3 regions of the Streptomyces sp. NPDC026538 genome follow, and region 1 is predicted to be linked to each of the others. Evidence: predicted binding sites of a transcription regulator. Region 1 holds the regulator's gene; each other region holds the start of a gene.
The links. The regulator HrcA, encoded in region 1, represses chaperone genes, less so after heat shock. The targets are predictions, from matches to a motif close to TTNGCACTCNGNNNNNCNGAGTGCNAA.

Region 1 (3,236 bases):
ACCACCGGCGGGTCGCCGGGGACGAGGACGGCGAGGTCGTGGCGGGTGTGGCCGGGGCCCACGTCGGCCAGCAGGGCCCGGCGGCCGTCGCCGAGGTCGAGGTTCCACTCGCCGGAGACAGGGCGGCGGGGCCGGGGCAGCGCGTCGGCCGCCTCCTCGGCCTCCGGGGCCGGCAGGCCGTTGCGGACCGCGTCCAGGCGGAGTGCCTCGCGGCCGTGGGCGAGGACGGCCTCCGCGCCCGCCGCCGCGTACACCTCCGCGCCCGCGAACACCGGGGCGCCGAAGACGTGGTCGAAGTGCGGATGGGTGAGCGCGAGATCGGTCACACGGCGCCCGGCCAGCCGCTGCGCCTCCCCGTGCAGCCTCGCGCCCTCCGCCAGGCTCGACCCCGCGTCCACCATCAGGACCGGGCCCGCCCCGAGGACCAGCCCGGCCGTGCAGTCCCAGCCCGGCAGCCGGCACCGGCCGACCCCCTCGGCCACCCGCTCCCAGCCCAGCTCTTCCCAAGTCACCGTCACACCGCGACGCTAGCGGTAGAACGTCCCGGGTCCTCGCCGACCTTGCCCAGTCGGTACCCGACGGCCGTACACTGGGCCGGGGATGCTGGCACTCGGACTCGCAGAGTGCCAGGCGAAAGACCCGAACGGCCGCGGGGACGACTTTCTGGAGGTGTGGCGCTGGATGCTGAGTGAACGCAGGCTTCAGGTATTGCGCGCCATCGTCCAGGACTACGTCGGCACCGAGGAGCCGGTGGGGTCGAAGGCGCTGACCGAGCGGCACAACCTCGGCGTCTCCCCGGCGACCGTGCGCAACGACATGGCCGCCCTGGAGGACGAGGGGTACATCGCCCAGCCGCACACCAGCGCCGGGCGGATCCCGACCGACAAGGGCTACCGGCTGTTCGTCGACAAGCTCGCCGGCGTGAAGCCGATGAGCGCGCCGGAGCGGCGGGCCATCCAGAACTTCCTCGACGGCGCCGTCGACCTCGACGACGTCGTGGCGCGGACGGTGCGGCTGCTGGCGCAGCTGACGCGGCAGGTCGCGGTCGTGCAGTATCCGTCGCTGACCCGGTCCACCGTGCGGCACGTGGAACTGCTCGCGCTCGCGCCGGCCCGGCTGATGCTGGTGCTGATCACCGACACCGGGCGGGTCGAGCAGCGGATGGTCGACTGCCCGGCGCCCTTCGGGGAGTCGTCGCTGGCGGATCTGCGGGCGCGGCTCAACAGCCGGGTCGCCGGTCGCCGGTTCTCGGACGTGCCCCGGCTGGTCGAGGACCTGCCGGACGCCTTCGAAGCCGAGGACCGCGGTACGGTCTCGGCGGTGCTCTCCACCCTGCTGGAGACGCTCGTCGAGGAGAACGAGGAGCGGCTGATGATCGGCGGCACCGCCAATCTCACCCGCTTCGGACATGACTTTCCCCTCATGATCCGGCCCGTCCTGGAGGCACTGGAGGAGCATGTCGTCCTCCTCAAGCTCATGGGCGAGGCGGGGGATTCGGGCATGACCGTACGCATCGGTCACGAGAACGCCTACGAGGGACTCAACTCCACGTCCGTGGTGTCGGTCGGCTACGGTTCGGGCGGCGAGGCACTCGCCAAACTCGGCGTGGTCGGCCCGACCCGCATGGATTACCCGGGAACGATGGGAGCGGTACGAGCGGTGGCACGGTACGTCGGACAGATCCTGGCGGAGTCGTAAGTGGCCACGGACTACTACGCCGTTCTCGGCGTGCGCCGCGACGCGTCGCAGGAAGAGATCAAGAAGGCCTTCCGTCGGCTCGCGCGCGAGCTGCACCCGGACGTCAACCCGGATCCGAAGACCCAGGAGCGGTTCAAGGAGATCAACGCCGCCTACGAGGTGCTCTCGGACCCGCAGAAGAAGCAGGTCTACGACCTCGGCGGCGATCCGCTCTCGCAGAGCGGCGGCGCGGGCGCGGGCGGCTTCGGGGCCGGTGGGTTCGGGAACTTCTCGGACATCATGGACGCGTTCTTCGGTACCGCGTCGCAGCGCGGTCCGCGTTCGCGCACCCGGCGCGGCCAGGACGCCATGATCCGGATCGAGGTCGAGCTCGACGAGGCGGCCTTCGGTACGACCAAGGACATCCAGGTCGACACGGCGGTCGTCTGCAACACCTGCAACGGTGAGGGCGCGGCGCCGGGCACCTCCGCCCAGACGTGTGACATGTGCCGCGGTCGCGGCGAGGTGTCGCAGGTGACCCGGTCCTTCCTGGGCCAGGTCATGACCTCGCGGCCCTGCCCGCAGTGCCAGGGCTTCGGCACGGTCGTGCCGACGCCGTGTCCCGAGTGCGCCGGTGACGGGCGGGTGCGGTCGCGGCGGACGCTGACCGTGAAGATCCCGGCCGGTGTGGACAACGGCACCCGGATCCAGCTCGCCGGCGAGGGCGAGGTCGGGCCCGGTGGCGGTCCGGCCGGCGACCTGTACGTCGAGATCCACGAGCTGCCGCACTCCACGTTCCAGCGGCGCGGCGACGACCTGCACTGCACGGTGACGATTCCGATGACGGCGGCGTCGCTCGGTACGAAGGTGCCGCTGGAGACGCTGGACGGGATGGAGGAGGTCGACATCCGGCCGGGCACGCAGTCCGGGCAGTCGATCCCGCTGCACGGCCGCGGTGTCACGCATCTGCGCGGCGGCGGCCGGGGCGACCTGATCGTCCACGTCGAGGTGACGACCCCGACCAAGCTCGACCCCGAGCAGGAGCGGCTGCTGCGCGAGCTGGCGAAGCTGCGCGGCGAGGAACGGCCGACGGGGCAGTTCCAGCCGGGCCAGCAGGGATTGTTCAGCCGGCTGAAGGACGCGTTCAACGGGCGCTGACGCGGGCTGCCGGAGTTGCCGGGGGTCCGGGGGTCGGCCCCCGGGCGGATGCGGTCAGCCGGGCCGGCAGGGTCTGTTCAGCCGGCTGAAGGACGCGTTCAACGGGCGCTGACGGCTCACCGGGCCGGGGGCGCCGCCCCTTCGGCCCGGAAACAGGCGCCGCCCCTTCGGCCCGGAAATATCTGGCATGTGCCAAAGGGACGGCCCGATTCGGTCTTGTTCGGAGGACGTGACAACATGCCGTCATGTCCTCCGCACTGACCGATCTCTTCCCGCTTCCGATCGTGCAGGCCCCGATGGCGGGCGGGGTTTCCGTGCCGCAGCTCGCCGCCGCCGTGTCCGAGGCGGGCGGGCTGGGGTTCCTGGCCGCCGGGTACAAGACCGCCGACGGGATGTACCAG
Region 2 (3,236 bases), on a different contig from region 1:
GGTCCAGTCGCGGCACTCCATGCGGAACTCCGCTCCCGGCTTCACCATGGCGACGGTGGGGATGTCCGGGTGCCACCTGTTGTGGCCGGGCACGGCCTGGTCACGCATCGACTTGCTGTGGTCCACACTGAAGACAATCTCAGGCATGAGAACTCCTCGTTTCTGATCCGGTCACGTCGGTGCGCCCACGCCTCCGGCCCGCGGGGCAGCCGAGGTCGGCCGGGGCTTTCTATGGGTGCGCGGCCACAGACCCGCGAACACCACGACGCCGAAGGCCGCCAGTGCGATGGCGATCTCGGTGGGGTGCTTCCAGTAGCCGGAGAGCAGCAGCCCGGCGGGAATCACACCGGTGACCCAGCCTTCGATCGCCGTGACCCAGCCGGTATAGATCGTGAGGTCGTCCCTCTTGAGACCGAGCAGCAGGAAGAAGAGGAACCACAGGTAGGCCCAGTAGAGCCAGATGACCCCGAAGGGGTAGTCCTTGAGCAGCCGGAAGTTGGCGTACGAGTATCCCAGGGCGACAACTGCCACGAACAGCGAGTAGTAGCCGACGCCGGTGCTGTCAAGACCGACGAGCAGGCCGATACCCACATAGAGGTAGGTGAAGCCGAAGAGGTAGATGCCGGATGCCGCCAGGATCTTCATGGGGTCGTTGTTGGCGGTGAAGATGAGGTAAGTCGGCGTCAGTACCTGCAGTGCGCCCACGAAGAGGTTGAACACCGCTCCCGCTCGGGCATCGACCTTCCCGAGCAGCAGCAACCCGTTCATGAAGAGCACCGCACCGACGAAGAGCAGTCCCACGTTTCCCACGGGGACGCACCTCCCTAAGTCCGCGTGGGGAGTGGAATCGCGTGCCGCCAGAGGCCGATGGGCCGCCGATGATACGGCTTTGCTCCCGGCCCGCGTTGCGTGATTCCGCATTCCGCACATCGCTGCGGGGACGACTTCGTGTTCCGATGCCGAGACCCGCATGAGACGTTCTGCCTTGCCCACCACCGCCTTCAAGGACGCGGCAGCCGCGAGAGCGCGGGGTGCGGGCGCACCCTTCTGCGTGGCGGCAGTTGGGAGACCACTGCCGGAGCCTCACGCGCCTGCTCCTCCAGGACATGGAGGGCGGCGACCGGGTGCGAGGTCAGCGTAAGGCCGGGCGAGGAGTACACACGTCTCGCAGCGCGTGCGCAGACGGGGCAGCCATATGACTTGGGCGCCGTCCCGATCGCCAACTTCACGTCGAAGGGCCCGCATCGGCCGCACAGATATTCATAGGTTGCCATCAGCAGCCTCCGGATGCCGGTGGACGCTGCCAGACCCGAGTGCGTGCTGTGCGCACCCGACTGGCGCACGCCACAGGACATTTCCTACCTTCAAGGAGACGTCTCGTAAATCCCGGTGTCAAGTACCGGACCCCGGCGCGCGGCACCGGATCGTCAGGCCGCCGCAAGTCCCGCCGCAATACTCGAAACGCCGTACAGCAGCGATTTGCCGACCTGCCCTTTCTCACACAGGTGGACCGAGTCGTGACTGAATGTGGAAACGTCCTACGGGCACCGCAGAAGTCGTACGGGCACCGCAGAAACCGACCCCGGCAATGACCACGACCTGTTCCGGCCTGTTCCGGCAGTGCGTGCCGCACACCGAGACCCACCAGCAGCCCGGCACGAACGAGCCGGTCACGTTGATCGGCCAGGTGCCGTGCGGGAAAATGTCTTTGCCGCGCCCCTGTCCACCGGGCACCTCCCGGCCATCCCAGGGGATTGCAGTGCCGACACGCACGCGACTAAAATTCAAGATCATCGGTGTTCGACCGGCTTGCCGACGCCCTACCTGTTCACAGGAGCAGTGGCTCCACCGATGGAGGACGGCCATGGCAAAAATTCTTGCGGTGCTCTATCCGGATCCCGTGGGCGGTTATCCTCCCGACTACGCCCGCGACGAGATTCCCACCATCAGCGGCTACCCGGGCGGTCAGACCGCGCCGACCCCCCAGGCCATCGATTTCACCCCGGGGCACCTCCTCGGCTGCGTCTCAGGAGAACTGGGGCTGCGCCGGTTCCTGGAGGACCGGGGTCACACCCTCGTCGTCACGAGCGACAAGGAAGGGGCGGACTCCACCCTGGACCGCGAGCTTCCCGACACCGACGTGGTGATCTCGCAACCGTTCTGGCCCGCCTATCTGACCCCCGAACGCATCGCCGCGGCTTCCCGGCTCAGACTCGCGATCACCGCGGGGATCGGGTCGGACCACGTCGACCTGCCGAGCGCCATCGCCCACGACATGACCGTGGCCGAGGTGACCTTCAGCAACAGCATCAGTGTGTCGGAGCACGCCGTGATGCAGATTCTCACCCTGGTGCACAACTACATGCCGGCGCACGAGTGGGTGACCACCAAGAAGGGCTGGAACATCGCCGACAGCGTCTCGCGCGCCTACGACCTCGAAGGCATGGCCGTCGGCGTCCTCGGCTCCGGCCGGATCGGCCAGGCGGTACTGCGCCGCCTCAAGCCGTTCGACGTCACGCTGCACTACTGCGACGTGCACCGGCTGGACAAGGAGGTCGAGGAGGAGCTGGAGCTGACCTGGCATCCCGACGCCCGTTCGCTGGCCCCCGCCGTCGATGTGCTCTCGATCCACACTCCGCTGCATCCACAGACACAGAACCTCTTCGACGACGAGCTGATCGGGGCCATGAAGCGCGGTTCGTACATCGTCAACACCGCACGGGCGCTCATCGTCAACCGGGATTCCGTGGTGCGGGCCCTCGAGAGCGGACAACTGGCCGGTTACGCCGGTGACGTCTGGTACCCGCAGCCGCCACCGCCGGACCACCCCTGGCGCACCATGCCCTACGAGGCGATGACGCCGCACGTGTCCGGGTCGACCCTCTCGGCGCAGGCACGCTACGCGGCCGGTGCGCGGGAGATCCTCGAGTGCTGGCTCGACGGTCGCCCCATCCGCGCGGAGTACCTGATCGTCGAAGGCGGGGGGCTCGCCGGGACGGGAGCGAGTTCCTACACGGTCGCCGGCTGACCGACACGGGCGGGGTGACGTCCGGGGGCCGAGAAATCAGCTGCAGATTCAATAGAAGATCCACCAACCCGGCTGTGAGCCGCTTCACCCAGAATTTACTGGACGGGCCCGGGCGAAGCCTTTAGCGTCCATAAATAGATTGTTTTTCATTATGTAGGGATACCGGCGCCGCGGGTAATCTCTCGTAAGAAAACCAGGCGAACGCCGG
Region 3 (3,236 bases), on a different contig from region 1:
TCGACGACGGCTCGAACAAGGACCCGCGGTTCCTCCGGATGATGAACGACCTGCGGATCCCCTACACCGCCTTCCTCAGCAACTACCTCGTCAAGGACGACTACGGCTACTTCCGCACGATGCAGTCCGAGGGCCACACCCTCAACAACCACACCCTGACCCACCCCTATCTGCCCGGCCTCTCCTACGAGGAGCAGAAGGACGAGATCTGCGGCATGCAGGCGATCATGAAGAAGCAGTTCGGCAGGGCGCCGACGGTCTTCCGGCCGCCCTACGGCAACTACAACGGCGACACCCTGCGCGCCGCCAAGTCCTGCGGCATCAAGTACGCGCCGATCTGGGACGAGGAGGTGTTCGTCGACCACTGGGAGTACCGCGAGTGGGACCGCGGCCTGCACCCCGGTGACATCGTGCTCACGCACTTCCGGGGCACGGACGACTGGGACGGCACGATGGTCGACGACATGCGCCGCTTTCTGAACAAGGTCACCCGGGAGGGCTATGCGGTGGCGCGCCTGGAGGACTACCTGTGAGCCGGCCGAGGGCGACGGCCGCGCTGCTGACCGCCGCCCTCCTCCTGGCGGGCTGCGCCCAGTCCGTCGACCCGATCGAACGGCTGGGCAAGAAGGCGGCCGACCGGGTACGGCCGCACGGCCCGGCCGGCGAACAGTCGTACCGCCACTGGGGCCTGACCGCGCCGCTGCTCCCGGCGCCGCACCCACCGCTCCACCCGCTCGCCCTCCACACGAGCCTCCCCCCGGTCGTCGACCACGTCACCACCACCGACAAGGTCGTCTTCCTCACCTACGACGACGGTGCCGAGAAGGACCCCCGGTTCGTGGACATGGTCCGTGAACTGCGGCTCCCGGTGAGCATGTTCCTCACGGACAGCGTGGTCGGCCCCGGCTACGGCCACTTCGCCCGCCTCCAGGAGGTCGGCGCGAGCGTCCAGAACCACACCCTCGACCATCCGGCCATGCCCGGCCTGCCCTACGCCGGCCAGCGCGCCGAGATCTGCGGCCAGCAGGAGAAGCTGAAGTCCCGCTTCGGCATCCGCCCCCGCCTCTTCCGCCCGCCCTACGGGACGTACGACACCACCACCCTGCGCGCGGCGGCCGACTGCGGGGTGGCGGCGGTGGTCCTGTGGCGCGCGGCGATGACGGCCGACGGCATCGCGTACCGCCGCGGTGAGAAGCGGCTGGGCCCCGGCGACATCGTCCTGGTCGGTCCGGACGAGGCCACGGGCCTGACCCTGCGCGAACGCACGGCCCGCCTGCTCCGCCGGGTCCAGGAGAACGGCCTGACGGTGGGGCGGCTGGAGGACTACCTGTAGGACCGGCGGCAGCTCCAGGGGCGTTCACCGCGGCCCCGGCCACCCTTTTTTCCGCGCCGCGCCGCAGGCAATTGGCACTCCGCTTGACCGAGTGCTAATCGCGGTCATAGTCTCGGCTCTGGCACTCGGCAGATGAGAGTGCCAACAACGCGACGGGCAGGTCCGGCACCCGCGACGACGGATCCACCTGGTCGCCACCTCAGACAGTTAACCCCGTGAGATCTCCGAAGGGGGAGGTCGGATCGTGACGACCACCAGCTCCAAGGTTGCCATCAAGCCGCTCGAGGACCGCATTGTGGTCCAGCCGCTCGACGCCGAGCAGACCACCGCCTCTGGCCTGGTCATCCCGGACACCGCGAAGGAGAAGCCCCAGGAGGGCGCCGTCCTCGCCGTGGGTCCGGGCCGTTTCGAGAACGGCGAGCGCCTGCCGCTCGACGTCAAGGTCGGCGACGTCGTGCTCTACAGCAAGTACGGCGGCACCGAGGTGAAGTACAACGGCGACGAGTACCTCGTCCTCTCGGCTCGCGACGTGCTCGCGATCATCGAGAAGTAGTTCACCCCAAGCACATCCTGCTTTGAGCTGCGCCCCTGGCCCCCGCGACCTTATGAAGCCGGGCGTCGGGGGCGCGGTTCGTTTCACCCACGTTTTCCGAGAGGGCTGAACCGCTCCCATGGCGAAGATCCTGAAGTTCGACGAGGACGCCCGTCGCGCCCTCGAGCGCGGCGTCAACAAGCTTGCCGACACGGTCAAGGTGACGATCGGCCCCAAGGGCCGCAACGTCGTCATCGACAAGAAGTTCGGCGCCCCCACCATCACCAACGACGGTGTCACCATCGCCCGCGAGGTCGAGCTCGACGACCCGTACGAGAACCTCGGCGCCCAGCTGGTGAAGGAGGTGGCGACCAAGACCAACGACATCGCGGGTGACGGTACGACCACCGCCACCGTGCTGGCCCAGGCGCTCGTCCGCGAGGGCCTCAAGAACGTCGCCGCGGGTGCCTCCCCGGCCGCCCTGAAGAAGGGCATCGACGCCGCCGTCGCCGCTGTCTCCGAGGAGCTGCTCTCCTCCGCCCGTCCGATCGACGACAAGGCCGACATCGCCGCCGTCGCCGCGCTGTCCGCGCAGGACCAGCAGGTCGGCGAGCTCATCGCCGAGGCGATGGACAAGGTCGGCAAGGACGGTGTCATCACCGTCGAGGAGTCCAACACCTTCGGTCTGGAGCTGGACTTCACCGAGGGCATGGCCTTCGACAAGGGCTACCTGTCGCCGTACTTCGTGACGGACCAGGAGCGCATGGAGGCCGTCCTGGAGGACCCCTACATCCTCATCAACCAGGGCAAGATCTCCTCCATCGCGGACCTGCTCCCGCTGCTCGAGAAGATCATCCAGAGCAACGCCTCCCGCCCGCTGCTGATCATCGCCGAGGACGTCGAGGGCGAGGCGCTCTCCACCCTCGTCGTCAACAAGATCCGCGGCACCTTCAACGCGGTCGCGGTCAAGGCCCCCGGCTTCGGCGACCGCCGCAAGGCGATGCTGGAGGACCTGGCGATCCTCACCGGCGCCACGGTCATCTCCGAGGAGGTCGGCCTCAAGCTCGACCAGGTCGGCCTGGACGTGCTGGGCTCCGCCCGCCGTGTCACGGTCACCAAGGACGACACCACGGTCGTCGACGGTGCCGGTGACTCCGGTGCGGTCACCGGCCGCGTCGCCCAGATCAAGGCCGAGATCGAGAACACCGACTCCGACTGGGACCGCGAGAAGCTCCAGGAGCGCCTCGCGAAGCTGGCCGGCGGCGTGTGCGTGATCAAGGTCGGCGCCGCCACCGAGGTGGAGCTGAAGGAGAAGAAGCACCGTCTGGAGGACGCCATCTCCGCGACCCGCGCCGCGGTCGAGGAGGGCAT

Region 2: ACZ4N4_RS10470 (FmdB family zinc ribbon protein) is a predicted target of HrcA. The motif match lies at 1,495-1,521, and genes of this name have one in related genera.
Region 3: groES (co-chaperone GroES) is a predicted target of HrcA. The motif match lies at 1,405-1,431, and genes of this name have one in related genera.

Annotation. Positions count from the first base shown of each region.
Region 1 is NZ_JBVHQG010000001.1:975,287-978,522, reverse strand. It holds gene ACZ4N4_RS04445 (MBL fold metallo-hydrolase) at 1-518, opposite strand, end outside; gene hrcA (heat-inducible transcriptional repressor HrcA) at 682-1,698, shown strand; gene dnaJ (molecular chaperone DnaJ) at 1,699-2,835, shown strand; gene ACZ4N4_RS04430 (nitronate monooxygenase) at 3,081-3,236, shown strand, end outside.
Region 2 is NZ_JBVHQG010000002.1:777,869-781,104, forward strand. It holds gene fmdA (formamidase) at 1-147, opposite strand, end outside; gene ACZ4N4_RS10465 (AmiS/UreI family transporter) at 172-810, opposite strand; gene ACZ4N4_RS10470 (FmdB family zinc ribbon protein) at 1,002-1,355, opposite strand; gene ACZ4N4_RS10475 (NAD-dependent formate dehydrogenase) at 1,865-3,028, shown strand.
Region 3 is NZ_JBVHQG010000005.1:61,403-64,638, forward strand. It holds gene ACZ4N4_RS20740 (polysaccharide deacetylase family protein) at 1-533, shown strand, start outside; gene ACZ4N4_RS20745 (polysaccharide deacetylase family protein) at 530-1,333, shown strand; gene groES (co-chaperone GroES) at 1,578-1,886, shown strand; gene groL (chaperonin GroEL) at 2,005-3,236, shown strand, end outside.